Regions from separate parts of the Neorhizobium phenanthreniclasticum genome, predicted to be linked through region 1. Evidence: riboswitches for the same ligand, from Rfam matches in the RefSeq annotation. Region 1 holds a riboswitch; each other region holds the start of a gene.
What was found. Region 1 has a riboswitch for cobalamin ahead of ABK249_RS29750 (CbtB domain-containing protein). Riboswitches for the same ligand answer to the same signal wherever they lie in the genome.
Positions count from the first base shown of each region.

Region 2: another riboswitch for cobalamin. It lies ahead of bluB (5,6-dimethylbenzimidazole synthase); the one in region 1 lies ahead of ABK249_RS29750 (CbtB domain-containing protein).
Region 3: another riboswitch for cobalamin. It lies ahead of ABK249_RS00915 (aromatic ring-hydroxylating oxygenase subunit alpha); the one in region 1 lies ahead of ABK249_RS29750 (CbtB domain-containing protein).

Region 1 is NZ_JBEAAL010000035.1:36,977-40,246, forward strand. Features, by position in the region: gene cobO (cob(I)yrinic acid a,c-diamide adenosyltransferase) at 1-523, opposite strand, end outside; gene ABK249_RS29745 (CbtA family protein) at 520-1,287, opposite strand; gene ABK249_RS29750 (CbtB domain-containing protein) at 1,300-1,476, opposite strand; cobalamin riboswitch at 1,514-1,711, opposite strand; cobalamin riboswitch at 1,771-1,974, shown strand; gene ABK249_RS29755 (DUF1636 domain-containing protein) at 2,080-2,475, shown strand; gene cobW (cobalamin biosynthesis protein CobW) at 2,472-3,270, shown strand, end outside.
Region 2 is NZ_JBEAAL010000023.1:69,092-72,361, reverse strand. Features, by position in the region: gene ABK249_RS24385 (NADP-dependent malic enzyme) at 1-261, shown strand, start outside; gene ABK249_RS24380 (hypothetical protein) at 382-1,044, shown strand; gene bluB (5,6-dimethylbenzimidazole synthase) at 1,048-1,734, opposite strand; cobalamin riboswitch at 1,812-1,999, opposite strand; gene ABK249_RS24370 (NAD+ synthase) at 2,069-3,270, opposite strand, start outside.
Region 3 is NZ_JBEAAL010000001.1:181,527-184,796, forward strand. Features, by position in the region: gene ABK249_RS00910 (BA14K family protein) at 1-61, opposite strand, end outside; gene ABK249_RS00915 (aromatic ring-hydroxylating oxygenase subunit alpha) at 180-1,427, opposite strand; cobalamin riboswitch at 1,539-1,754, opposite strand; gene ABK249_RS00920 (DUF6656 family protein) at 1,900-2,517, shown strand; gene ABK249_RS00925 (L-threonylcarbamoyladenylate synthase) at 2,550-3,270, shown strand, end outside.

The sequences.
Region 1 (3,270 bases):
GCGCCGGCTTGGCGTTGCGACCGGTGACGACCACGTGAAGGTCCGGCCGCCGCGCCTGAAGTGCTGCGACCACCTTGTCGAGATCGAGATAATCGTAACGAAGCGCGATGTTGAGTTCGTCGAGAATGATGAGTCCGATCGTCTCGTCCGCCATCAGGTCGAGAGCCTTTGCCCAGGCCTTTTCGGCGGCCGCGATATCCCGCGTCAGATCCTGAGTTTCCCAGGTGAAGCCTTCGCCCATCGTGTGCCAGACGAGCCGATCGCCGAAAACGGCCAGCGCCGGCTGCTCGCCTGTCGACCAGGCACCCTTGATGAACTGCACGACGCCGACCCGGCGATTGTTGCCGAGCATACGCAAAGCCAGGCCGAAGGCGGCGGTGGATTTTCCCTTGCCGGGACCGGTATGGACGATGAGAAGCCCCTTTTCGACGGTCTTCCCGGCGACTTCCTTGTCCTGCACTGCCTTGCGGTTCACCATCTTGGCGCGATGACGTTCGACCGATGCCTCGTCGATCTCCTTCACCGCGATACGAACTCCCCATCAGACCGCGCCGTGATCTCTTCCCCTGCACGGAAGCGTTCGCGGATCATCCCGGCCAACGCACCGAGTACAGCCCAGAATACCAGGTTCGTGGCGTAGACGGCATTCACGAAGCGGGCGTAGAGTTCCAGCGGCACAGCCGTTTCATGCCCGGGCGGCAGCGGCGCGCCGACGATATGTGGCGCGATCAGCAGAACGATCGCCAGCGCGGCGAATACGGCTGAGCGCGTATAGGCGAGGAGGCCAAGGCCCGCTGCAGTGCAGACTGCGGTCGAAATCCACCAGACCTGACGGGGACCAAGCTCAGCAGCCGGCATGCCCGGAAGTTCCGGGGGGAGGCCGAGCCCTGGAGCCAAGCTGACGGTCAGGAAGCCGGCAATACCGAACATCAGTCCGCTGCGCCAGCCTTTGAGACCGCCCTGGGCTTCTGAAACCGCGATCAGAATAAGACCGAAACCGATCGCGGCCAGCATGTCGGCGGCGGCCGTATAAATGAAGCGCTCGAAACCGTCTGCCGGCATCCATGCTTCTTCGTCGTGATGATGGTCCGCAGGCGCTGCGGCATTGCCGGCGGGAGCGGCCTCATGGCTGTGGCTGTGGCCGACCTCTCCGCCGCCGGCATTCTCGTAGCTCTCCGCTTGCAGGATCAGCGGGACAGTGGAAAAGCTCTGCATGACGGTGAGCAGCAGTCCGGACAACAGCCCGGCGATCACCGCCGTGAAGACGATGTTACGAAACAACGACATGGGAAACTCCCCTCAGTGGCAGGGGAAAGCGAAGGAATGACGCGAATCGTGCGCGGCATTGTGCACGACTTCCATATGCGAGAAGCCGACGAAACCGACGACGAAAAGCCCCAGCAGGGCCGTCATGCTGAGCGGGATGATCTTCGAGGAGGAAATACCGACTGCCGTCGAAGCGGTTTTCGTTGCCATTGCCTTGTCCTTTCGCCCTCCACCCGAGGGCCGTTGAAGTTTTTCCTCGCCTCTGGCAGGTCTCCTGGCTCGCGGATCAGGCATCTTGCGCCCGCCTTCCCGGATTGCTCCAGTGGCATCATGGACGAAGACTTTCCGCTTACAGTTGCGGGGGCAGCCGCGGGTTTGACAGCAGATCCGTCGCACCGCATTCCCTCAAATACCCTTTCGGGGCACCATAGGCTGGCTCACTATAGACGAAATCGGCCTCACGGCAATCGCCTTTGCGACGCATTGACATAAGCATGCGACCGGGCTTACTTGAAAAGAGATGGTCCCTTTCCGGCAACGGGGAGGGCTAAGAGAGAATGCGGTGAGATCCCTTTCGCGATCAATGCCGCGGCTGCCCCCGCAACTGTAAGCGGCGAGCCATTGCCTATAAGCCACTGGGAAACCGGGAAGGCAGGCAAATGGTGGTGACCCGCAAGCCAGGAGACCTGCCATCTGATGTTTTTGCTTCACCGGGCGGGGTGCTCCGGAGGAAGTTCTCGATCACCGCAGGCGGTTTCAGCCCTCTGCTCCGCGCCCCGATTGTTTCGACCCCGGCGGGAACGCGGCTGACCGATGAGTGACCACCGACCAGATGATCCGGCAGATGTGACGATTTTCGTCTGTACCAATTGCCGTGATGTGTCCGACGGCGACGTTCGGCCGGGTATCGCGTTGATCGCAGCGCTACGTGAAGCAGCGGACGGCAAGCCGCTCGCGGTCAAGCCAGTCACCTGCCTTGCCAACTGCGAAAAAAGCCCCAGCGCCGCCTTCAATCACCGCAACGGTTGGTCCTATGTCTTCGGCCATCTGTCCCTCGACAATGTCGAGGACATCGTCACCGGCGCGATGATGCTGGCCGAGGACGAGCGCGGTTTCCTTCCTATACGCGGCCGCCCGACATGTCTGCGCGGCAAGGGCATGACGGCCCGCATCCCACCCTTTCATCATCACGAGGACATGCCATCATGAGCGTCAGCTTCGACCGCGTTCCCTGCACCGTCGTCACCGGGTTCCTGGGGGCCGGAAAGACCACGCTGATCCGCAACCTGATCGCGAAGCTTGACGGCAAGCGGCTGGCGATCATCGTCAACGAATTTGGCGATGTCGGCATCGACGGCGAGATACTGAAGGGCTGCGGCATCGAGAGTTGCCCGGAAGACAACGTCATCGAGCTTGCCAACGGCTGCATCTGCTGCACCGTGGCGGATGACTTCGTACCGGCGATCGATCAGATTCTTTCACGCGAACCGCGCGTCGACCACATCCTGATCGAAACCTCCGGCCTTGCGCTGCCGAAGCCGCTCGTTCAGGCTTTTCAGTGGCCGGCCGTCAAGGCACGTGTCACGGTGGACGGCGTTGTCGCCGTTGTGGATGGTGTGGCACTGGCCGAAGGCCGCGTTGCCGATGACCATGAAGCGCTGGAGGCGCAGCGCCAGGCGGATGGCTCCATCGACCACGACGATCCGGTCGAGGAAGTGTTCGAGGATCAGGTCGCCTGCGCCGACATGATCGTACTGACCAAGAGTGATCTCCTCGATGCTGCGGGCATTGCGACCGCCCGGGACCGCGTCGCAGGGTATCTGCCGCGGGCCGTGAAGATCGTCTCGGCTGCCAATGGCGCGATCGATCCGGCCGTGCTGATCGGGCTTGGCCTCGCCGTCGAGGACGATATCGAAAACCGCAAGACCCATCACGACGACGAACTCGACCACGATCATGATGATTTCGACAGCTTTGTCGTCGATCTCCCGGCTGTTTCCGATG
Region 2 (3,270 bases), on a different contig from region 1:
ACGGTGCGCAAGCGTGCTATGCCGAACAGTTCACTGACTGGTGACGCCAACCTGCTGATCTTCCCGAACCTCGATGCGGCGAACATCTCGCTCGGCGTCGTGCGGAACATGACCGACGCGCTGCATGTCGGCCCGGTCCTGCTCGGCGCCGCCATGCCGGTGCATATCCTGTCGCCCTCGGTCACCTCGCGCGGCGTCGTGAACATGGCTGCGCTCGCGGTGGTGGAAGCATCGCAACCCAATCTGGAGATTCAACTTTAAATTTTATATATAACCATATGATAATTAAATAATAATCGTTGGGCAGCCGATTTTATGATATTATCAACCGGCTTGCTCCATGATGCGATCATGTGATTGGAGAGAGCCGGACAACACCTCATGCGCCTTTGCGGCCTGATGATCGCCCCGCTGCTGCTTGTTCCCGCCGTGGCCTCCGCGCGGGATATCGCGACCTGTGCAGCCCTTTATCGGCAGCTCAACAACGCACCGCAGATCATCGGCAACACGGCCGAGATACGGCGCTATGCGCGGGAACTCAGCGACCAGAACAGCGAAATCCGCGGGCTCAGGATCGAGATGCGCCGGGCGGGCTGCGGCACGGGCAGTGTCGTTGTCCTCGGCGGCCCGAAGGGCGAAGTCTGCGATCAGATGCGGCAGACGCTCGATGCCATGGAGCAAAGCCGCGACGCGCTTGTTGCGGAAAGAGACAATGCCCGGCAACTGGTTCGCTCCTCCGGCGAGCGCGGTGCGATCCTGGCTGCAATCCGCTCCAACAACTGCATTCCTTCCGATATGGAAGAGGACCGCAAGGAGAGAATGAAGCTGCAGGGTATCGAGTTGCCGAAGGAGGAGCCCTACTCCGGCATCATCGATCTGCGTGTCAAACAGCCGCAGGCGGCTGCCGCCCAGCCGAACCTGCCGGGGCCGGAACGTCCCTACGATCCGAACAAGAAGGTACGTATGGTCGGACCGACATTCCTGCCTGAGGAAAGTATAGACCTCGCCCATCCGAAATCCAGCGGGCCGCAGCCGCAGCAGTAGTTGTCAGCACTCGCCCCATCGATCGGTGAAAACCAGGTCTTCGAGCGGTAGCCGCTCGCGCCAGCCCTTCACCGCCAATTCCGGCTCCCGATAAAGCTGATCGACATAGCCGACGCACAGCCAGGCGACGATCCTGATCCGCTCGGGAATGCCGAGCAGGGCGCGCAGATCCTCCTCATGAAAGATGCTCACCCAGCCGACGCCGACCCCTTCGGCGCGGGCGGCAAGCCACAGGTTCTGCACGGCGCAGACGGTCGAATAGACATCCATGCGCGGATCATGGGTACGGCCGATAACGACCGGCCCGGCGCGATCCGGATCGCAGGTCACGCAGATCGAGAGCGGCGCCTTGCGGATGCCTTCGAGCTTCAGGCTGCGGTATATGTCGCGGCGCTCCTCCGGAAACATTTCCGCCGCCTCGTCATTGGCTCGCGAAAAGGCACTCCATGCCGCCTGGCGTATCTCGGGATCCCGCACGAGGATGAAATTCCATGGCTGCATGAACCCCACCGAGGGCGCCGAATGTGCGGCGCCGAGCAGCCGCATCACGAGGTCGTCCGGAAGCGGGTCCGGCAGAAACTGGTCGCGCACGTCGCGGCGGGTTTCGATCACGCGATAGACCGCAGCGCGGTCGCATTCCGGAAATTCGCCTGCAGATATCAAGGCATGCGCAAAAGGATCGGGTTGCATCGTCTATCCCCAACAATGCTGACGCCGCCTGCGCGAACGCGCAGGAGCATCAAGAAACCTCGCCGCCGTCCGCGCGGTTCGATCTATCTTGCCAGGCCGGTCTTCTGACTTGGCTTCATCCGCCCCTGCCGCCGCCTTCCCGGAAATTCCAGTGGCTTTCGAATTGCGGCCAAGCGTCCGCCTCACAGCGTTGGGCACGTTCCGGTTTCCCACCGGATTCCCGATTCTCCTGCGCAAGGCAGGCACCTGACGGAGGCGTTATGCCAAGCCATGATCAGCGTTTCAAGTGGAGCCGCCCGCTCTTGCCGTCTCGCCCGGTCAAATGATCGGTCACCTATCGGTCGCGGAAGCGGTTGGTGATCGGATAACGCCGATCGCGGCCGAAATTCTTCCTGGTGATCTTGACGCCCGGCGCCGATTGCCGCCGCTTGTATTCGGCCAGATAAAGCAGATGCTCGATGCGGTGGACGGTCGTGATGTCGTGGCCGCGCGAGACGATCTCCTCCGTGCCCATTTCCATCTCCACCAGGCATTCGAGAATGTCGTCGAGGACGGGATAAGGCGGCAGCGAATCCTGATCCGTCTGATCAGGCCTGAGTTCCGCCGACGGCGCCTTGGAGAGGATATTCTTCGGGATCACTGCGCCCGACGGTCCAAGCGCATCCGGCGGCAGGTGCTGGTTGCGCCAGGCAGCAAGTGCATAAACCTGCATCTTGTAGAGATCCTTGATCGGATTGAAGCCGCCGTTCATGTCGCCGTAGAGAGTCGCGTAACCTACGGACATTTCCGACTTGTTGCCGGTCGTCACCACCATCGAGCCGAACTTGTTGGAGATCGCCATGAGAATGGTGCCGCGCGCCCGGCTCTGCAGGTTTTCTTCGGTAACGCCCTCGTCCGTGCCATCGAAAAGCTCCGAGAGCGCCGACGAAAAACCCTCGACGGGCTCGGCGATCGGCACAATATCGTAGCGGCAGCCGAGCGCACGCGCGCAATCGGGGGCATCCTTCAGCGACTCCTCGGAGGTGTAGCGGTAAGGCAGCATCACGCTGCGCACCCGCTCCGCACCCAGTGCATCGACGGCGATGGCCGCGCACAATGCCGAGTCGATGCCGCCGGACAGGCCGAGGATCACGGATTTGAAGCCGTTCTTGTTGACATAATCGCGGAAGCCGAGCAGGCAGGCGCGGTAATCCGCTTCCTCCTTTTCCGGGATGCGCGCCATCGGCCCATCGGTGCAGCGCCAGGTATCGTGGACCCTGTTCCATTCCGTCACCGTCACCGCCGGTTGGAATTGGTCCATCTGGAAGGCAAGTGTCTTGTCCGCATTGAAGGCAAAACTCGCGCCGTCGAAGACCAGTTCGTCCTGGCCGCCGACTTGCGCAGCATAGATCATCGGCAGGCCGGTCTCGATGACCTGTTTCAGCACCACCTGATGGCGGATATCCATCTTGCCGCGATAATAGGGCGAGCCGTTCGGCACGAGCAGGATCTCCGCGCCGCTTTCCGACAAAGTCTCGCAGACGCCGAGTTCACCCC
Region 3 (3,270 bases), on a different contig from region 1:
TCGTGAGCGCTACGGCAAAGGCTGCCGCAACCGTGGTCAAACGCAAACGAATGGCATTCATCCTGATGTTTCCCTGTGCTTAATTTCACTTGGGAACAACGCGGATGCGGAAGCTTGGTTCCTCGGGAACCCGGACCCAGGCCGATCACGAACGAGCGATCTGCCCGCCGGCAGGAATGTCACGCCACGATCGAAAGCTTCGCCTGCTCATCCCCCTGCAGGCGGTTGACCATGAAGTTCGAATACCACTCGACGAACTGCATGACGCCGCCCTCGTGGACCGCCGAGTAAGGCCCCGGCTCATAGGCCGGCGAGCGGATGCCGAAGGCGTTCTCCTCGACGATCTGACGGTCCTGATCGTTGGTCATGTTCCACACATGCGTCAGTTCTTCGAGATCGTAATCGACGCCTTCGACCGCATCCTTATGGACCAGCCATTTGGTGGTGACCGCCGTTTCCTCCGGGCCGAGCGGCGTGACGCGGAAGGAGATCGCGTGGTCGCCCAGCATATGGTTCCAGGTGGTCGGATAGTGGAAAAGCAACATGGTGCCGATGCCGTCGATCGTCACGCCGTCTGAAAGCTGGCGGACGACGGCCTTCCTCCCCGACATGGTGTAGCTTTCAGCGCCTTCGATCAACGGCATGCGGGCGACGCGGAACTGGCCATCCGGAGATATCCGGAACTCGCTCGGCAGATTGGCCGCCTCGCAGCGCCGCCAGTGTTCGGTGATGACGGGATCGTCAATGGCGCCGGCCACACCGCTGACAGTCGGCGCTTCCGGGAAAGTGCGGCAGAGCTCCGGGTGATTGCCGGGGCAATGATAGCATTCGCGGTTGTTCTCCCAGACGAGCTTCCAGTTGCCTTTTTCGATGATCGTCGATTGGTGGGCGACCTTGGCTTCCGAGAGGCGATGCGGCGCCATATAGGGCTCGATGGCCGCGCGGACCGATGCGAAGTCCGGCGCCTCGTTGGCGAGGCAGATGAAGATATAGCCGGCGACGCTTTCGCAATGGACCTTCTTCAAACCGAACTGGCTTTTGTCGAAGTCCTGGCCCATCTGGCGGGCGGCCATCAGCGAGCCGTCGAGCTCGTAGGTCCACTGGTGGTAAGGACAGACGAGGCGGACTGCCGAACCGCTCTCCTTGGTGCAGACCCGGCTGCCGCGATGGCGGCAGGTATTGTGGAGCGCCCGGATCCGGCCGTCGCGACCGCGCACGATGACGACCGGATAATCTCCGATCTGCAGCGTGAAATAGCTTCCGGCCTTCGGCAGTTCGCAATCGTGGCCGACGAACAGCCAGTCACGGTACCAGATCATTTCGAGGTCGAGCTTGTAATAGTCCGGGTCGGTATAGAAGGCCTGTTCGAGGCTGAAGCCTTCACGGCGGCTCTTCAATTGCCGCAGGACCTGACTGCGAATTTCCATCTTGCCTTCCTCGTCAATGCTACCTTCAAGCGGCCTGCGGAAAGGACATGGAAAAACCAGCCGGCCTCAGCCTGCCAGTCTCCTTGTCCGAACGCCCGCCGCGATCGGTCAAAATCTCGTTCACTTCAGGCTGGTTTCCGGGCTCAGGAGCTGTCCCTTGCGGGACTGGCCTGGCGCCTTCCCGGGCAGCCTTTGCGGCTCTTTCCCAGTGGCTTCCGCCAGGCCTTCGAGCTCCACCACCGTTGCGGGGGCAGCGCCGGGCTTCGACCGGCTTCCCAATTCTCCGCCCCTCCCTAGCGGGGCGGCACCTTGAGCTTGAGGCGGATATAACCATCCCCCAAACTTGCCGCATAGATGACATTGCGACATCGGCAACCGCATTGACGACGGCCTTTCTCAAGCCTCGCGAAAGGGAAACTCGTCATTAAGTGTTGAATCCTAAAATCCCGGCCTCAATGGGAGCGGCGCCATCGTGCAGGCAAAGGCAAAGATCCGCTACTTCGAAGCTCCTCCGCCGGCTCCTCCTGTTCCGGCGGCGACAAAAACGACCGTGCATTCGGAATTTCTGCGGACCGGGCGCATCACACGCTACAAGCCAATCTGGGCGCCGGAGGAACGCCGTTATCTCAGTTACACCGAGGTCGCGGAACGCACAGGCAAGCGATTGGAGGCCGCAGGCGAAAAAAGCCACGAGCGGATCAACGCCTTCCACCGCTCGATCCAGTTCCCTAAGGTCATCTTCCATCGCACGCTCGATGACCGTCCGCATCTCGGCTATTGCCACGTGACGGCCGCCCGGACTCTCCTCGCGTCTCGCGTGCCGGTGCGCTGGTCTTTCTACATCGCCAATTTCTTCTCTGAGATCGGTGAGGAGGAAGAGAAATTCTTCGAGCGCATCAGCCATATGAATGCGCGTATGTATTTCGCGGTCGCGATCGAAAGCGAGCCCGGCCAGCCTTTCCGGATCAACCGCTCGATCCGCAGGAACGGGCTCCTGTTCAGGACCCACGATCCGATGGAAGCGATCAAGAACGTGCTGATGCTCGGTGCTTCAGGCGACGCGCTTCGCGAAATCATCAAAAAGCTTTGACGGCGGACGAGTCCGCGTTATTGACGGCGAACATGACAGCCGAAATCATAGACATCACCACGGATCGCGAAAAGGCGCTCGAGCGCGCCTGTGCCGTCCTGGCAGACGGTTTTCCTGTCGCGATCCCGACCGAGACGGTTTACGGACTTGCGGCAGACGCCACCAATCCCGCCGCCATCACCCGAATCTACGAGACCAAGGGTCGGCCGCGCTTCAACCCGCTGATCTGCCACATGTCCGACCTCGCCATGGCCGAGCGCTATGCGGTCTTCGACCCCGTCTCGAAAAAGCTTGCCGAGACCTTCTGGCCCGGACCGCTGACGCTGATCCTGCCTTTGAGGCCCGAAAGCGGCATCCACTCGCTGGCGACGGCCGGGCTCGACACGGTCGGCATCCGCCTGCCGAAGGGTTTTGCCGCCGACCTCATCCGCGCCTATGGCAAACCGCTCGCCGCCCCCAGCGCCAACACGTCCGGCGGAGTAAGTCCGACGAGCGCCCGGCATGTGGCGGACGACCTGGGCGACAAATTGAAGCTCGTCATTGACGGCGGCGCAGCACCGGTCGGCGTTGAATCGACCATCCTTCGCGTCGAAAGTGGCGCACTCCGGCTGCTGCGGCCCGGCGGGGTTGCCGGAGAGGAAATAGAAACGGCAACGGGGCTGACCGTCATCCGGCCTGAAGGTCCCGCAGCGATCATCGAGGCGCCCGGCATGCTTGCCTCCCACTATGCGCCGGGTGCGAGCGTGCGGCTCA